Regions from separate parts of the Cupriavidus sp. MP-37 genome, predicted to be linked through region 4. Evidence: predicted binding sites of a transcription regulator. Region 4 holds the regulator's gene; each other region holds the start of a gene.
What was found. Region 4 encodes FNR, which switches genes on or off when oxygen is low (the NO sensors DNR and NnrR bind a similar motif). Its sites were predicted from a motif close to TTGATNNNNATCAA; they were not measured.
Positions count from the first base shown of each region.

Region 1: LIN44_RS13170 (fatty acid desaturase) is a predicted target of FNR. The motif match lies at 2,361-2,374, and genes of this name have one in related genera.
Region 2: LIN44_RS24920 (type IV pili methyl-accepting chemotaxis transducer N-terminal domain-containing protein) is a predicted target of FNR. The motif match lies at 2,496-2,509, and genes of this name have one in related genera.
Region 3: LIN44_RS23560 (OmpW family protein) is a predicted target of FNR. The motif match lies at 1,976-1,989, and genes of this name have one in related genera.

Region 1 covers NZ_CP085344.1:2,850,952-2,855,194, reverse strand. Annotated here, with positions in the region: gene LIN44_RS13175 (TMEM165/GDT1 family protein) at 211-786, opposite strand; yybP-ykoY riboswitch at 815-1,049, opposite strand; gene LIN44_RS13170 (fatty acid desaturase) at 1,099-2,262, opposite strand; gene guaD (guanine deaminase) at 2,452-3,774, opposite strand; gene LIN44_RS13160 (adenosine deaminase) at 3,851-4,243, opposite strand, start outside.
Region 2 covers NZ_CP085345.1:1,886,945-1,891,187, forward strand. Annotated here, with positions in the region: gene LIN44_RS24915 (response regulator transcription factor) at 1-178, opposite strand, end outside; gene LIN44_RS24920 (type IV pili methyl-accepting chemotaxis transducer N-terminal domain-containing protein) at 175-2,217, opposite strand; gene LIN44_RS24925 (hypothetical protein) at 2,634-3,932, shown strand; gene LIN44_RS24930 (nitronate monooxygenase family protein) at 4,118-4,243, opposite strand, start outside.
Region 3 covers NZ_CP085345.1:1,589,835-1,594,077, forward strand. Annotated here, with positions in the region: gene leuA (2-isopropylmalate synthase) at 2-1,711, shown strand; gene LIN44_RS23560 (OmpW family protein) at 2,051-2,704, shown strand; gene LIN44_RS23565 (AMP nucleosidase) at 2,779-4,243, opposite strand, start outside.
Region 4 covers NZ_CP085344.1:1,716,938-1,721,180, reverse strand. Annotated here, with positions in the region: gene scpB (SMC-Scp complex subunit ScpB) at 1-383, opposite strand, end outside; gene LIN44_RS08070 (sulfite exporter TauE/SafE family protein) at 971-1,729, opposite strand; gene fnr (fumarate/nitrate reduction transcriptional regulator Fnr) at 1,807-2,532, shown strand; gene LIN44_RS08060 (hypothetical protein) at 2,599-2,844, opposite strand; gene LIN44_RS08055 (FixH family protein) at 2,841-3,050, opposite strand; gene ccoG (cytochrome c oxidase accessory protein CcoG) at 3,094-4,243, opposite strand, start outside.

The DNA.
Region 1 (4,243 bases), 1.1 Mb from region 4:
ACCCCTGCGGCAGGCAGTCCAGCTTTGTGAGGAAGCGTAGCCCCGTACGAGAACCCAGCGCACACTACGATAAGACATGCCGCCCGCAGGGCAGTAAACGCGCTTTTTGGTTACTTTTTGTCGCTCGGACAAAAAGTGACCCGCCCAGCAGGGCGGAACCAAGCGGTTCAACAGCCGACAGCATGTCACCAAAAGCGACCACCAACCAAATCACCCCCCAACCTTCACCAACACCAACCCCCCCAACACCAGAAAAATCCCCGCCGCAATCTTGTGCACCAGCCCGATCGGCATCTTGTTGGCAAACCTGTCGCCCAGCAAGACAGCCGGCGCATTGGCGATCATCATGCCGAAGGTCGTGCCCATGACCACCGCCAGCACGGCATCACTGAAGCGCGCCGCCAGCGCCACCGTGGCAATCTGGGTCTTGTCCCCCATCTCGGCAAAGAAGAAGGCGACCAGCGTGGTGCCGAGGATGCCGATAAAGCCCTTGACGGGCCGCGCCTGCTCGGCGTCGTCGAGCTTGTCGGGGATCAGCATCCATGCGGCCATCGCGATAAAGCCGAGGCCCAGGATCCAGCGCAGCAGGCTCTCGCCGACCACGTGCGTGATCCAGCCGCCGAGCGCGCCGGCAAAGCCGTGGTTGAACAGCGTGGCGATCAGGATGCCGAGGATGATGGGCACCGGCTTGCGGTAGCGCGCGGCCAGTACCAGCGACAGCAATTGCGTCTTGTCGCCCATTTCTGCGAGGGCGACGATGCCTGTGGAGACGAGGAAGGCTTCCATATTGGTCTTGTGGGGTAACCGGGCCGCAATGCATCGCGAGATGCCAATGACGCAACCCTTTCCCGGCCCGGCCAGAAAGGGATGGTCATCGGTCTCGCCAGGCAGGGACGCTGCCTGGGCCAGCAGGCCAGGCGGGTCCGGAGCTGCGCACGCCATAACCGCAAGCGGTCAAGTCTGTTGACGTACGCCCCTGTCCCCCGGAGTCCGCATAGCGCGGCGCGGTGAGAGCAGGGCGGCTACTCCCCAATGGAAGCGGCGATTATAACCGCGGCGGCGGTGGATCGTCCACCACCGCCGCGGTCGGCACCGCGATCAGGCCGGTACCGGCGCGTTGTCGCTGGTCTGGCGGCCGCGGAAATCGGTCCAGCACAGCGCCTTGAAGTCGTAGAGCTTGCAGCGGCGCGCGGTGTCGAAATACCAGCGCCACGAGAAGTTCTCGATGATGATGCGGCCCGGCAGCGCGTGTTCCAGCAGTGCCTGCGCGCGCTTGAGGCGATACAGCGGCACGCTCATGTCGACGTGGTGCGCGGTGTGTTCCATGATGTGGTGCAGCGCCGCGCCGATGCCGTGGCGGAAGCGCAGGTGCACGGTGGTCGAGACGAACGGCTGGGCCCGGGCCCACATCGTCTTGGTGTCGTACCAGGCGACACTGGTGTGGGTGTGGTGCACGTACAGCACGAAGCCGACGGTGACGTTCCACACCAGGAAGGGCAGCACGAAGCCGGCGCCGATCAGCATCCACACGGACTGCTGCGTGGCCAGCGCCAGCGCCGCCAGCGCGCCGATCCATGCCAGCCCGAACGCGGCCACCAGCACGCAGTCGCCGGTAAAGATCGGACGGCGCGTGGCCATCTGGCGCTTGTTGGGGAAGAACAGCTTGCACCACCAGATCTCGACCAGGTAATACAGCCCCGGCCCGAAGCCGGTGCGGTAGATGCGCTCCATCACGCGGCGCCAGCGCGGCAACGCGTTGAATTCTTCGAGCGAATAGGGCGCCCAGACGAAGTCGAAGCCCTTCAGGTTGGTGTAGCCATGGTGGACCACGTTGTGGCCGACTTCCCACAGGCTGTACGGCGTCAGCGACGGCAGGAAGGTCAGCCGGCCCAGCCACTTGTTCAGGCCGCGGCGCGGGGTCAGGCTCTGGTGGCAGGCGTCGTGGCCGATGATAAACAGGCGTGCGATCACCAGCCCCGCCAGCACGCCCAGCGCCAGCTTGGCGGCCCAGTGCGGCGCCAGCACCACGCCGGCCAGCACGGCGCCGAACAGCAGGTAATCGAAGGCGAACAGCATCAGCGCGCGCGGCGTGCTGCGCTGGCCGAGCGGGATCAGCCAGCCGCGGATGATCTTGCGCGAGGGCAGCGGCGCATCCGCTGCGATCGGTTCAGGCAGGGGCGCGTCATGCGGGGCCTGGGGGCGCGCGCGGGCCGGCGGGGCGGCATGCGCGGCGGGGGAATCTGCGGTGTGAGAGGCGGTCATGCAGAACCTTCTGATTGCGGTCGATGGGTATGGGTGCGCGGCAAGACAGACGGGCCGCGGCGGAACCGCAAGGTTAGAAGGCTTTGTCGAGGGCAGTCTTGACGGTCGTCAAGCCGGTGGGATGGCGGAAGCGGTAAGGGAAGTGCCCGCCGCAGCGCGGCGGGCAACGGGGTGAAGGCGTGTGGCGGATCAGACGGCCGGGACGCTTGCCGCCTCGCCCATCACGTAGACGCTGTCGATGACGCGGTCGTCGCCCAGCATGGCAAAGGCGAACAGCTCTTCTTCCAGCGTTTCCGAGCGGTTGCTGCGACGTGCGATCAGCGGCGTGGCCTTCGGATCGAGCACGATGAAGTCGGCCTCGCAGCCTTCGCTGAAGCTGCCGACGCGGCCGGTCCAGCCCAGCGCCTCCGCCGCGGCGCGGGTAGCCAGGTAGAACATGCGCAGCGCGGTCAGGTAGTAGCCGCCCATGCGCGCCACCTTGTGTGCGGCGTTCATGGTGCGCAACATCGAGAACGAGGTGCCGCCGCCCACGTCGGTGGCCAGCGTCACGTTCAGGCGGTTGGCATCGGACTGGTGGAAGTCATAGAAGCCGCTGCCCAGGAACAGGTTGGAAGTCGGGCAGTGCGCCACCGCGGCGCCGCTGTCGGCCAGCCGGCGGCGGTCGTCCTGGTCCAGGTAGATGGCGTGGCCGTACATTGCGCCCGGGCGCAGCAGGCCGTAGCGGTCGTAGACGTCGAGGTAGCTGCGCGCGTCCGGGAACAGCTCGGCCACCCATTTGACCTCGTCGCGGTTCTCCGCCACGTGGGTCTGGATAAAGGCGTCCGGATAGGCGCGCGCCAGCTCGCCGCAGGCGGCCAGCTGCGCCTCGGTCGAGGTCGGGGCGAAGCGCGGCGTGATCGCGTACGACAGGCGTCCCTTGTTATGCCAGCGCGACAGCAGGTCGGCCGAATCCCGGGCGCCGCTTTCGGCGGTGTCGCGCAGGAATTCGGGACAGTTGCGGTCCATCATCACCTTGCCGGTGACCATGCGCAGGTTGCGCGCCTCGCTTTCGGCGAAGAGCGCGTCGGCCGAGGCCTTGTGCACCGTGCTCCAGACCACCGCGCTGGTGGTGCCGTTGCGCAGCAGTTCCTCGGTGAAGAAGCCGGCCACGCCGCGCGCGTAGTCGGGATCGGCGAAGCGGCGCTCTTCGGGGAAGGTGTAGGTGTCGAGCCAGTGCAGCAGGCCCGGCGACGGCGACGCGATCATATCGGTCTGCGGGAAGTGCACGTGGGTGTCGATAAAGCCGGGCACGATCAGCTTGCCGCGGTGGTCGACGACCTCGGCGCCGGCCGGGATGCGCGCCGCCAGCTGCGCGTAGTCGCCGGCGGCGGCGATGCGCCCGTCGGTGACGATCAGCACCCCGTCGTCCCAATACTGATACGCGTCCTCATGGAATTGCGGGTCGCGCAGGAAATGCAGCACGCGGCCGCGAATGGCACGGGTACGGGAGTCAGTGGTGGGGTGGGTCGTCATGGTTTGTCTCTCGTGGCCGGCCCGCGCGGCACCGCGTGGTGCGAGCAGCAGGCCGGGTTATTGGCGTGCGCCGTGCTCAGGCCGCGGGGGCCGTCGCGGGCGGGGACTTGGGCGGGGCGGACCAGAAGTGGTCGACTTCCGCCAGGAACTCGGCCTTCTGCATGGCAGGCAGGAAGGCCGCTTCAAAACTGTTGCGGGCGAGCTTGTGCGCGTCGGCCGCGTCCAGCGGCAGCGCGTCGAAGGTGGCTTCCCAGTTCGCATTCATATAACCGCCGAAGTAGGCCGGGTCGTCCGAATGCAGGGTGATCGCCACGCCCGCATCGAGCATGCGCTTGAGCGGGTGGTCGCGCAGGTCGGGGTAGACCTTGAGCTTGACGTTCGACAGCGGGCACACCGTCAGCGCCACGCGCTCGCGCGCCAGGCGCTCGACCAGCGCGGGATCGTCGATGGCGCGCACGCCGTGGTCGAT
Region 2 (4,243 bases), on a different replicon from region 4:
CGGGCATGTTCAGGTCCAGCAGGATCACGTCGGGGCGGTGCTGCTTGGCGCGCTTGATGCCTTCCACGCCGTCGGCGGCTTCGTCGACGATCTCGAAGTCGGCCTGGCGCTGCAACAGCGCGCGGATGCCCGAGCGGAACAGGGTGTGGTCGTCGATCAGCAGGATGCGGATGGTCATGGCTGGGTCTCGCTCGGGAGGGCGGGGCTGCTAAGGCTGCCAAGGCTGCCAAGGCTGGCCACGCTGGTGATGGGATTGGCGCTGCGGTCGCGCCGGGCGGCGCCGTGGCTGCCGGCGGGCAGCACCAGTTCGATGCGCACGCCGCGGCCGGGGCTGGCCTGCACGTGCAGCTGCGCCCCCAGCCGCGCGGCGCGCTCGCGCATGATGCGCAGGCCGATATGGGCATCGGCGCGGGTAGCCAGTTCGTCGGGATCGAAGCCCTCGCCGTCGTCCTGCACCACCAGGCGGAAGTCGCGGCCATGGCTGAGCGCCACCGCCACGTGCGCCGCCAGCGCGTGCTTGCGTACGTTGGAGAGCGCCTCCTGCAGGATGAACAGCACCTGCAGCTGTTGCTCGGGCGACAGCGGCCAGGCGCCGCCGCGTTCGTCGATGGCCAGCGTGGCCTCGGTGCGGCATTGCCGGCGGAAGCGCTCGACGGTCTCTTCCACCGCCGGGCGCAGCTCGCCGGTGCCCAGGCGCGAGCGGAAGTTGTTGAGCAGCTCGCGCACGTCCTGGTAGCTCTCTTCCACCCCATGGCGCAGCATCGGTACCAGTTCGCGGGTCTCGGCCAGGTCATCGCGCGCGACCGCGTCGTCGAGCAGCTGCACCTGCAGGTTCAGGTAGTTCAGCCCCTGGGCGATGCTGTCGTGCAGCCCCTGCGCCACCAGGTTGCGCTCTTCCACCACCGCCAGCTGGCGCGCCGTGGCGGACAGGCGCAGGTGTTCCAGCGCGGTGCCCAGGTGCTGCGCCAGCGTCTGCAGCAATTGCCGGTCCGACGGCGGCAGCTTGCGCGGCGCGCGGAAGTGCAGCGCGAACATGCCGGTGGCGCCGCGCTGGCTGGCAATGCGGAACGCCGCCAGCGACTGGAAGCCATCGCGGCCGCACGGCGTCTCGTCGGCCGCGCCCGCATGCGCGCCGCGCAGGTCGACGATGGCGATCACCGGCGCGCGCGTGGCATCGCCGCAATGGCAGCCGCTGGCCGACGCGCAGGAGTCGGCCTCGGCCAGCGCCGCGGGCAGGCCGGCGGCCGCCAGCAGGTGCATCCGGCCGTGGCGGCTGTCGAGCACGCGCACGCTGCCGCCGTCGGCGTCGAACTGGCGCATCACCCGCGCCAGGAAGCCTTGCGCCATGGCCTCGGCGTCGGCGGCCTGGTTCAGGAAGGCGGCCATCTCGTACAGCGTTTCCAGGTCGCGGTTGTGGCGCTCCAGCTCGGCGGTCTTCTGCGCCACGCGCGCTTCGAGGTCGTGGTACAGGCCCTGCAGCTCGCCCGCCATGCGGTTGAAGCCCTCGCTGAGCGAGCCGAACTCATCGCGGCTTTCCACCGGCAGGCGCAGCGAGAATTCCCGCCCGGCCATGCGCCGCAAGCCGTCCTGCAGGCGCAGCACCGGCAGGATGATCCACAGGTAGAGCAGGTAGATCACGGCCACCGTGCCGATGCAGGCCATCAGCGCCAGCGCGGTTTGCGACAGGCGCAGCAGGTCGGTCTTGCGCGCGCTGTTGCGTTCGATCATGCCGACCAGGCGGTCGGCCTGGGCGACAAAACCCGGCAGCGCGGCGATGTACGCGGCAGGCGACGCGCCGGCCACCGCCAGCGGCCGCAGCCGTTGTTGCCAGTCATGGGTGACGCGGTCCAGTTGCGTGTGGATGGCGGGCTCGTCCGGCAGGAACAGCGGCCGCGCCGCGTCGCCCTTCTTCAGCAGCGCCAGCGTCGCGTCCAGCGCCTGCATGTGGGTGCCCAGGTCATTGGCGCGGCCCGCGTGCGCCAGCGCCAGCTCGATCGCCACGCGGTTGGCGCGCATGCGCAGGCTGCCGGCATCGTTGATGGCCGCGCCGGCGCCTTCCAGCTTCCAGGACAGCCAGAGCGTGCCGGAGATCATCCCCAGCACCACCAGCAGCACGGCCAGCGACAGCGAGATGATGCGCGTGGAAAGACGGTGGCGCAGCGCGGGCAACGCGGACGCCGCCGTGGCAGGGGCGGCAGGAGGATCGGTATCGGGCATGGCGGTATCGGGGGCTACCAGGGGGACCTGTCGCGGGCCTGTCGCGGGAGCCGGGCAGCGGCCCGACGGCCATGGCAACAGGGTCACGCAGGGGTCGGAAGCGATTTTCCCCGCGCGACAGGGCAGGCTCCCTGCGCAAGATCAAGGAAACCCGGCTTTGCTACGCGTATGTGCGGGCAGCGGCGCATCGGCGCCATTGCATGTGGTGCCAGGGCGTGTTTCATCACACCGTGATATTTGTGGTCGCGCCGCAGTTGCCGTCGCACTTGCCGTCGCACTTGGCGCTGGTCAAATCCCTGCGCGGCGCGGCGGCCTAGCATCGGGCCTTTTGTCAGAACGGCTGAGAAAGGAGCGATGGCCATGTCCACCACGAGCGGCGCACGCATGCGTCACCACCGTCACGCCACGGCGCGCGCATGAAAGGCGCGGATCTCGACTACGCGCGCGCGCCGCGGCCTGCGCTGGTGTTCGGTTGCCTGATGCCGGCGCCGTGGCTGGGCGCGGCCGCGGGGCTGCTGCTGGCAGCGGGGCCGGCCGCGGGCCTGCCCGACCGCTTTGCGCCGCTGGCGTTGGCGGCGGTGCATGCGCTGGCGCTGGGCATGCTGCTGCCGGTGATGGTCGGGGCGCTGTTCCAGATGATGCCAGTGGTGGCCGGCGTGGATGTGCCCGGCGCCGGACGGCTGGCGCCGTTCATGGCCGCGACCGGTGCGGCGCTCGCGGCCGCGCTCGGCTTCGGCTTGCTGGGCGGCGAACCGGTGGCCATGCGGGCCGCCGCCGCGCTGGGCGCGGTCCTGCTGCTGGTGGGCGCGGTGCTGCTCGCCGCGGGCCGGCGCGTGGCCGCGGTGGACGCCACCACGCGCACGCTGGCCGGCATCGGCGCGCCGCTGATGGTAGCGGTGCTGGCCGGGATCGCGCTGGCGGGCAGCTTCGGCGGGCTGTGGCGCGTGCCGGTGGCGCAGGTGCTTGGCCTGCACGTGGCGTGGGCGCTGGGCGGCTGGCTGGCCGCGCTGGTCAGCGGCGTCGCGGCCACGGTGCTGCCGATGTTCTGGCAGACGCCGCGCATGCCGGCGGCCATGGCGCGCTGGCTGCCGCTGGGGCACTGGGTGCCGCTGGCGTTGTCCGGCACCGCGCTGCTGCTGTGGCCGGACCAGCCGGTGCTGGCGCAGGCGGCGCTGGTGGTGTGGCTGTCGTTCGTGGCGGTATTGGGAGCATGCGGGCTGGCCGGCTCACTGCGCGCACGGCGACGCCACGATCCGCTGTGGCGGTTGTGGCCGGTCGCATGCGCCAGCATGCTGGGCGCGGCGGTGCTGGGGGTGGTGGCGGTGGTGCTGCCCGAAGTGGCGCTGCCGCTGGCGTGGTGGGCCGGCACCATGGCGCTGGTCGGCGTGGGCGTGCTGCCGGTAACGGCGATGCTGGGCAAGATCGTGCCGTTCCTGGTCTGGCTGCACCTGCGCCGGCTGCTGCCGCCACGGGCACGCGTGCCGGCCATGCAGGCCATCATCGCGCCGGGCCGGCAGCGGGCGCAGGCGTGGCTGTTGCTGGCGGCCTACGCGGTGTTGTTGGCGCTGCCGCTGGCACCGGTGCTGCTGGCGCGCGTCGGTGGAGTGCTGCTGGCGATTGCCAATGCGTGGTTGGGCTGGCAGTTGCTGGCGGCGCTGCGCTGCATGCGGCGGATGAGGAAGGGCGGTGGACTGCCGCCACGCTCAGGCTTCTGACAAAGTCTGCCTGCTGCGGGTTTGCTCCCCTCTCCCGCTTGCGGGAGAGGGGCGGGGGTGAGGGCGGGCGCTGGCAATAGTGACGCGCGTCACTTCGTGGAAGCACCGGCCCTCACCCCAGCCCTCTCCCGCAAGCGGGAGAGGGAGTACACAAGCGGGAGTTGCAGGGCTCGAGGCCATGATGGTCAGCGGGCCGCCGCTGCCAACCCCGCCGGCTTCTCCCCCGTCAGCAGATAGTGGATCAGCTCCGCCACCGGCCGAATGGCCTCTCCAAACGGCAGTGCGCCGCGGCCGCGGAAGAACAGGCCGCG
Region 3 (4,243 bases), on a different replicon from region 4:
TATGCTCGGCAATCCCGCCACCAAGTACCGCCCCGCCGCCACCGTCGACATCCCTGAGCGCAGCTGGCCTGGCCGCACCATCACGCGCGCGCCGCGCTGGATGAGCACCGACCTGCGCGACGGCAACCAGGCCCTGATCGAGCCGATGAACCCGGCGCGCAAGCTGCGCTTCTTCGAACAGCTGGTGAAGATCGGCCTGAAGGAAATCGAAGTGGCGTTCCCCGCCGCCTCGCAGACCGACTTCGACTTCGTGCGCATGCTGATCGAAGAACGGCGCATTCCCGACGACGTCACCATCGTCGTGCTGACGCAGTCGCGTGAAGACCTGATCCGCCGTACTGTCGAATCCGTGCGCGGCGCGGCACGCGCCACCGTGCACCTGTACAACCCGATCGCACCGGCCTGGCGCCGCATCGTCTTCAATGCCTCGCGCGACGAGATCAAGGAGGTCGCGGTATCGGGCACGCGCCTGATCAAGGCGCTGACCGATGCCATGCCCGAGACCGCCTGGACCTACGAGTATTCGCCCGAGACCTTCAGCCTGGCCGAGCTCGATTTCTCGCTGGAAGTGAGCGACGCGGTGTCGGCCGCGTGGCAGGCCGGACCGGGCCGCCCGATGATCCTGAACCTGCCGACCACGGTGGAATGCAGCACGCCCAACGTGTTCGCCGACCAGATCGAATGGATGCACCGCCGCCTCGCGCGGCGCGAGCACATCGCGCTGTCGGTGCACCCGCACAACGACCGCGGCACCGCGGTGGCGGCCGCCGAGCTGGCGCTGATGGCGGGCGCCGACCGCGTCGAGGGCTGCCTGTTCGGCAACGGCGAACGCACCGGCAACGTCGACCTGGTGACACTGGCGCTGAACCTCTATACGCAGGGCGTGGCGCCGCAGCTGGACTTCTCCGACATCGATTCGGTGCGCCAGTGCGTGGAGCACTGCAACCAGCTGCCGGTGCACCCGCGCCATCCGTATGTGGGCGACCTGGTGTTCACCGCGTTCTCGGGCTCGCACCAGGATGCGATCCGCAAGGGCTTTGCGCAGCAGCAGCCGGACGGCATCTGGGAAGTGCCCTACCTGCCGATCGACCCGGCCGACCTGGGCCGCAGCTACGACGCGGTGATCCGCGTCAACAGCCAGTCGGGCAAGGGCGGCATGGCGTACCTGCTGGAACAGGTGCATGGCCTCTACCTGCCGCGCCGCCTGCAGATCGAGTTCAGCCGCGCGGTGCAGGCCATGACCGACGACAGCGGGCTGGAAGCGAGCGCCGACGACCTTTATGGGCTGTTCCAGCGCGAGTACCTGGCGCGCGAAACGCCGCTGCGCTATGTCTCGCACCAGCTGGCCACGGACAGTACCGGCGCCACCCTGATCACGGTGCAGATCGAGCGCGACGGCCAGCCCTGCAGCGTGCGCGGCCGCGGCAACGGTCCCATCGACGCCTTCATCGATGCGCTGGACCTGCCGGTACGCGTGATGGACTACCACGAGCACGCGCTGACCGCCGGCGCCGATGCGCGCGCAGCTTGCTACGTGGAAGTCCGCGTGGGCGATTCGCCGACCGGGTTCGGCGCGGGCATCGACGCCAACCTCGTCACGGCGTCGCTGCGCGCGGTGCTGTCGGGCGTGAACCGGCACCTGCAGGCGGGATTCGGCGCCACGGTCCAGACCGGGTCGATCGCACCGGCCGGCGCGGCCGCCGAGGCCTGACGCCTGGCGTATCGCAAGAAAACCGGTGTGCCCCGCCCCCACGGGGCACACCCGGAAAGACGCCCTTGCGGACGCCCACGACATGCCTGGTGCCGATCCGGTGACACGCGTTGCGCGTGCTCGGATCTTTCGCACAGCGTAAGCGGCAGGATCAGGCCGCGCTACGAATCATTTCGCATGTGGTTAGAAGCGACGTCCGAAGCCGCACCGCGCGTGGCGACGCTGTCGTGCCCTCGCGACGCCGCGCGCACCATTTGGTTCCGCTTGGTTTGTGTCAAGGCCCCCTCCGGCCGGCTTCGCCACACTAGGCGCGGCTCGATAACAAACCAAGCAGACCTCATGAAAACACTGTCGAAAACACTGTCTCGTCGCACCGCCGCCTGTTCGGCCATCGCCGCCTGCGCCATGCTCGGCGCCTTCGCCACGCCCGCGGCCGCCGCGGATGACGCCCAGGGCAACTGGATGGTGCGGCTGCGCGGCACCTACCTCGACATGGCCCGCAGCTCCGATCCTGTCGGCGGCGTCGGCCGGTCGGACCGCATCACGGTCAACAACAAGTGGATCCCCGAACTCGACGTCACCTACTTCTTCACGCCGAACTTCGCCGCCGAACTGGTGCTGACGGTGCCGCAGAAGCAGAACGTCTATCTCGACGGCAACAAGATCGGCACCTTCAAGCACCTGCCGCCGACGCTGCTGATGCAGTACCACCTCATTCCCAACGGCACTTTCCGCCCGTATATCGGCGCGGGCCTGAACTTCACCCGCATCTGGGGCGAGAACATCGCCAACAACACACTGCAGCTGGATGGCTGGAGCGTGGGCCCGGCGCTGCAGATCGGCATGGACTACAAGCTGACCAGGAACTGGTTCCTGAACGCCGACATCAAGAAGATCTGGCTGTCGAGCGACGTCAAGGCGGGCGACGTCAAGGTCTCCAAGGTCAGCCTGAATCCGTGGCTGTTCAGCTTCGGGGTGGGGTATCGGTTCTGATCCCGCCACGCAATGCAAAAGGCCGGCGCCCATCGGGCGCCGGCCTTTTGCATTGCAGAGGTAAGCGGCGGACGCTACCGGAACGCCGGCTCGTCAAAGCTGCGCAGCTTGCGCGAATGCAGTTGCTCGACGCCGTTCTCGCGCAGGATGCGGATCGCCTCCAGCCCGATTGTCATGTGCTGGCTGACGCGCTGGCGATAGAACGCGTTGGCCATGCCGCGCAGCTTGAGCTCGCCATGCAGCGGCTTGTCCGAGACGCACAGCAGCGTGCCATACGGCACGCGCAGGCGGAAGCCGTTGGCGGCCACCGCCGCGCTCTCCATGTCGATGGCGATCGCGCGCGACTGGTTGAAGCGCGCATACAGCGACTTGGACTTCAGCTCCCAGTTGCGGTCGTCGGTCGACACCACCGTGCCGGTGCGCATGCGCGTCTTCATCTCGTTGCCGGACAGCCCGGTCACGCGCGCCACGGCCTCTTGCAGCGCCACCTGGATCTCGGCGATGGGCGGCACCGGCACCCAGGGCGGCAGGTCGTGGTCGAGCACGTGGTCGTCGCGCACGTAGGCGTGCGCCAGCACGTAGTCGCCGAGCTGCTGCGAGCGGCGCAGGCCGCCGCAGTGGCCGACCATCAGCCAGCAGTGCGGGCGCAGCACGGCGAGGTGGTCGGTCATGGTCTTGGCGTTGGACGGCCCCACCCCGATATTGACCAGTGTCACGCCCAGCTTGTCGCCGCGCACCAGGTGGTAGGCCGGCATCTGCGGCAGCACGCGCGGGCGCGTGGCATCGTCGGGTTCGGCCGCGCCGAGGTCCTGCACCACGTCGCCGGGCTCGACAAAGCGGGTGTAGCCGCCGCCGTCGCCGTCGCCCATCAGCGCGCGCCCCAGCGCAACGAACTCGTCGACATAGCGCTGGTAGTTGGTGAACAGCACGAAGCGCTGGAAGTGCTGCGGCGCCGTGCCGGTGTAGTGGTAGAGCCGCTGCAGCGCCAGGTCGACGCGCTCCGCCGGGAACAGCGACAGCGGCCAGGCTTCGCCCGGCACCGGTTCATAGGTGCCGTTGGCAATGCCGTCGTCGATGCGGTTCAGTTCCGGCAGCACGAACGACGCTTCCAGCTCGCGCGCCTGGGTGTAGCTGATGTCGGTGGTGGAGGCCTCGATCACGAACGGCAGCGGGATCGGGCGCCGGCTCAGGCCCACCACCACCGGCACGCGGTGATAGCGCATCAGCCGCTCGATCTGGTCGCGGTAGTAGTCGGCCAGCAGGTCGGGGCGCGTCACCGTGGTGCCGTACACGCCCGGGTACGCCACCGTACCCCAGGAGGGGCGGCTGTCGGTGACCATGGTCTCGATGTTGACCGAGATGCCCAGGTACGGATAGCACGCATGCGCGGCCGAGGGCAGCGGCTTGCCGCCGGCGAAGGCATCGAAGCGCGCGCGCACGGCGCCGACCGATGCATCGTAGATCTCGCGGATGCGGGCGACCGCCGCATCCGCGTCGGTGAACTCGGCAAGCTGGTCGGCCGGATGCGCGGAGGAAAAG
Region 4 (4,243 bases):
CGGTCCTCGAGCTTCTTGATCACTTCCGTGCTGACCGTCACGCCGCGGATTTCCTCGATATCGCCGCGGGTCACCGGCTGGCGGTAGGCGATGATCGCCAGGGTCTCCATCACCGCGCGAGAGTATTTTGGCGGTTTTTCCGGATTCAGGCGGTCGAGGTATTCCCGCATTTCGGGCCGGCTCTGGAACCGCCAGCCGCTGGCCAGCGCCACCAGTTCCACGCCGCGCGGGCGCCAGTCCTGGCGCAGTTCGTCCAGCAGCACGCGGATGGTGTCTGCGCCGACGTCATCGTCAAACAGGCGGCGCAGATCGTTGACGCGCAACGGTTCCTGCGCGCAGATCAGCGCCGTCTCGAGGACGATCTTCGCCTCTTGGGTATTCATGTTGATGGTGTGCAGCCTGTCTTTGCACCTGCTCCCGGACGGATCCGGGGCACCGGAGATTTTGGATACAGCGGTGCCAAAGCCACCGCCATCTCATTGCGCAGCGAGCCGGATACCTGACGTACCCAAGCCGTGCACTTCCCTTTCTTTGCATCGAGTTGCCGGGTCGTTCCGGCAGGAGATCGTCCGCATGCCGTCATGGACCGGCCAGCGGACCTCTTGCGTCGCCCGTCCGCACAAACGGACATCGCAGTCGGCGAACTGAACGCCTCGGACGCAAGAAAATACGGGTATCGGGAGCAAGGCCGGCATCTACCACGCCGCAGCGCCAACCGGACTTTTGAACCAGATCTTTTGAACCGGATGGACCGCGGGGACTGGCGCTCATCGAAAGCCTTCCGCTTCCCGCGTCCCGAGCGTACCTTCGGATACGAAGGCCACCAGGCGCTGTTCGCCGCTGCTTACCGCAGCCTGTCTGACTCCGCGCGATACCGCAATGCTGGCGATTGTATGGCATTCCCGCCTCCGCCTGCAACCATCATCCTGCTTGCGCGGGGTGCCAACGCCACAGCAAGCCCCGTGCGGCATCAAAACACCAGGCAAAAGCCCTGTTGCGCCAGCGAATGTGGCAGCAGCACCGCTCGCGCAACGCCAAGCCCGCCGAATACCATCACGGCAAGGCCAGCGCCCAGGCGCACGCCCGGTCGTCGCGACCACAGCCTGAGATAGCCCGACAGGCCCGACAGCACCAGCAGGTTGGGCAGCGTGCCAAGCCCGAACACGCCCATCACCAGCGCGCCCGAGCCCGCATTGCCCGCCAGCAGCGCCAGCGTCAGTGCGCCGTAGACCATGCCGCACGGCACCAGCCCCCAGGCCACGCCGACGCCATAACGCCGGGCCAACCCGCCGCGCGCCCGCACGAAAGCCGGCATCGCGCGGGCCAGGCCGCCGAGTCGGCCGGCCACCGCAGTGCTGGCACGCGCCGCCAGCCGCTCCAGCCAGTTCACGGTAAAGGTACTGCCGCGCAGCAAGCGCCAGCCCGACCACAACAGCATCAGGCTGCCTGCCCCGAAGAGCCAGCGCTGCACCGGCAGGTAATCCTGTTTCCAGGCCGTGGCGCCGGCGGCGCCCAGCGCGGCACCGAGCAGCATATAGGTGGTGATCCTGCCAAAGTGCATCACCAACAGCTCGGCAAGCCAGGCGGTGCGGCTGCGCACCAGGCTGATCGACGCTACCGTGCCGCGCCGCTGCTCCACCGCCAGCGCCACCCCGCCGCACATGGCGGCGCAGTGCACCCCGCCCAGCAGAGCGAGCAGGAAAACGCTGATCAATACTCCAAATGTCAATTCTGTCTCCCTGCCGGATCACATCGCACGGTAAAATGTCCTTATCGTGCCCCGCTGCCATTTCTAGCAGGTTCCAATTGCTCACTTCCATCCCCGTTACCGAGATGTCGCCCCGCTGCTCCACCTGTGCGATGGGACAGCTGTGCCTTCCGGTTGGCATGTCGCAGCAAGACCTCGCCAAGATCGACACGCTGGTGCAGGAACGCATCCGCGTGCACAAGGGGGAAACCCTCTACCGCATGGGCGACCCGCTCACTGCGGTCTACGCCATCCGCTTCGGTACCCTGAAGACGCATGTCACCACCGAAGACGGACGCTCGCAGATTACCGGGTTCCACCTGCCCGGTGAAATCGTCGGCCTCGACGGCCTGGGCGAGATGCAGCATGCGTCCGATGCGACCGCGCTCGAAGATACCGAGGTATGCGTGGTCCGCATGAACGAGCTGCAATCGCTGTCGGCCGACCTGCCTTCGCTGCAGCAGCAGTTCCTGCGCTTGATGGGCAAGGAAATCACGCACGACCAGCTGATGCTGGTCACGCTCGGCTCGATGCGCGCCGAGGAACGCCTGGCCGCCTTCCTGATCAACCTGTCGGAACGGCTGTCCGCGCGCGGTTATTCGGCCTCCGAGTTCGTGATGCGCATGAGCCGCGAAGAGATCGGCAGCTACCTCGGGCTCAAGCTCGAGACCGTCAGCCGGCTGTTCTCGCGCTTTGCCGAGGCCGGGCTGATCCAGATCCGCCAAAGGCATGTCAAGCTGATAGACATCGACGGCATCAAGCAACTCTACAGCCGCACCTGCTGACCCACCGCGGCGTTGCCGCGCCGCCAGCGGCGCCGGCAACGCGGTGGGCCCTTTCCCGTTTCTTGCCTATTCCAGCTCGTCGGTATCGGCCAGCCGCGTCGGCATGGTGTATAGCGTCAGCCCGCTGGACAACGCACAGAACGCCCACGCCAGCAGGAAGCCGACGGTATAGACCGACTCGCGCGACGATTCGATCGGATGGCCGAAGAATTTCAGGTCGCCCGGATCGACGACGGAAAAAACCGTCGCGGTTGCCAGGCCCGCCATCAGGAAGCCCGGCCACAGCACCCACATCAGCCAGCGCAACCTCATGGCTGCCTCGCTGCCGCGGCCTTGGGCGGCACCGCCTCCACCTTCTCCACCACCAGGCCATGCCGCGTCGCGCCCTGCACCGGCATGTCGGGGTGCGTCGACGCCAGCCAGATCGTCACGCCGCACGCCACCATGGCCACCAGCGGACCGGCCATCAGCAGCCACGGCCACGGTTCTTTCCACCACGGATTGCCTTGCTGATTCATCTTGCCCCCTTGTTCCTGGCGACTACGCCAGTGTCGCCTAGCTTCACAAATCGCGCGGCACGATAAAGCTGGTGGATTGCCGGATTTCGGCATGCCCCTGCTCCGTGCCTTCGCTCGTTACCGTTACGTTGATCTTGTGCGTGCCTTGCCTGGCGGCCTCGATGGGAACGCGGATGCGGATCGGCAGCAGCCGGTTGGACGTCGGCGCCAGCGCTTCGGCCTGCTTGTCGTATTCGACCGTCAGGTCCTTCAGTTCATCGCTGTCGGCGCGCACGCGGATCTGCATCGGCGCTTCCGTGGTGTTGATCAGTTGCAGCCGATAGACGTTCTCGATCCAGCGCCCTTCCACCTCGCGGCCCAGCGCACCGCGATCGCGGATGATGTCTACCTTCAGCGGCGTGCGCAGCATGATCGACGCCATGAAGCCAGCCAGCAGCGCCACCCAGATCACCGAGTAGATGATGACGCGCGGACGCAGCAGGCGCTTGCGCGATGCCGCGGCGGACAGGCCCTTGCGCATTGCGTTTTCCGAGGTGTACCGGATCAGCCCGCGCGGGTAGTCCATCTTGTCCATGACCTGGTTGCAGGCGTCGATGCAGGCGCCGCAGCCGATGCACTCATACTGCAGGCCATCGCGGATGTCGATGCCGGTCGGGCACACCTGCACGCAGATGCTGCAGTTGACGCAATCGCCCAGCCCGGCCTGGTGATGATCGGTCTTGCGCGAGCGGCTGCCGCGCGGCTCGCCGCGGCCGACGTCATAGGTCACGACATAGGTGTCGCGGTCCACCATCACGCTCTGGAAACGCGCGTAGGGGCACATGTACTTGCACACCTGCTCGCGCATGAAGCCGGCGTTGCCCCACGTGGCAAACGCATAGAACAGCATCCAGAACGCCTGCCACGGGCCCAGCGACAGCGCCAGCACCTCGCCACCCAGTTCGCGGATCGGCGCAAAGTAGCCGATGAACGTAAAGCCGGTCCAGAGTGCGATCAGCACCCACAGAAGGTGCTTGGTGGCCTTGATGCGGAATTTGCGCAGGCTCCACGGATCCCCGTCGAGGCGGATGCGGGCGATGCGGTCGCCTTCGACCCGCCGCTCGATCCACATGAAGATCTCGGTGTAGACCGTTTGCGGGCAGGCGTAGCCGCAGAACAGCCGCCCCGCGATCGCCGTGAACAGGAACAGCGCC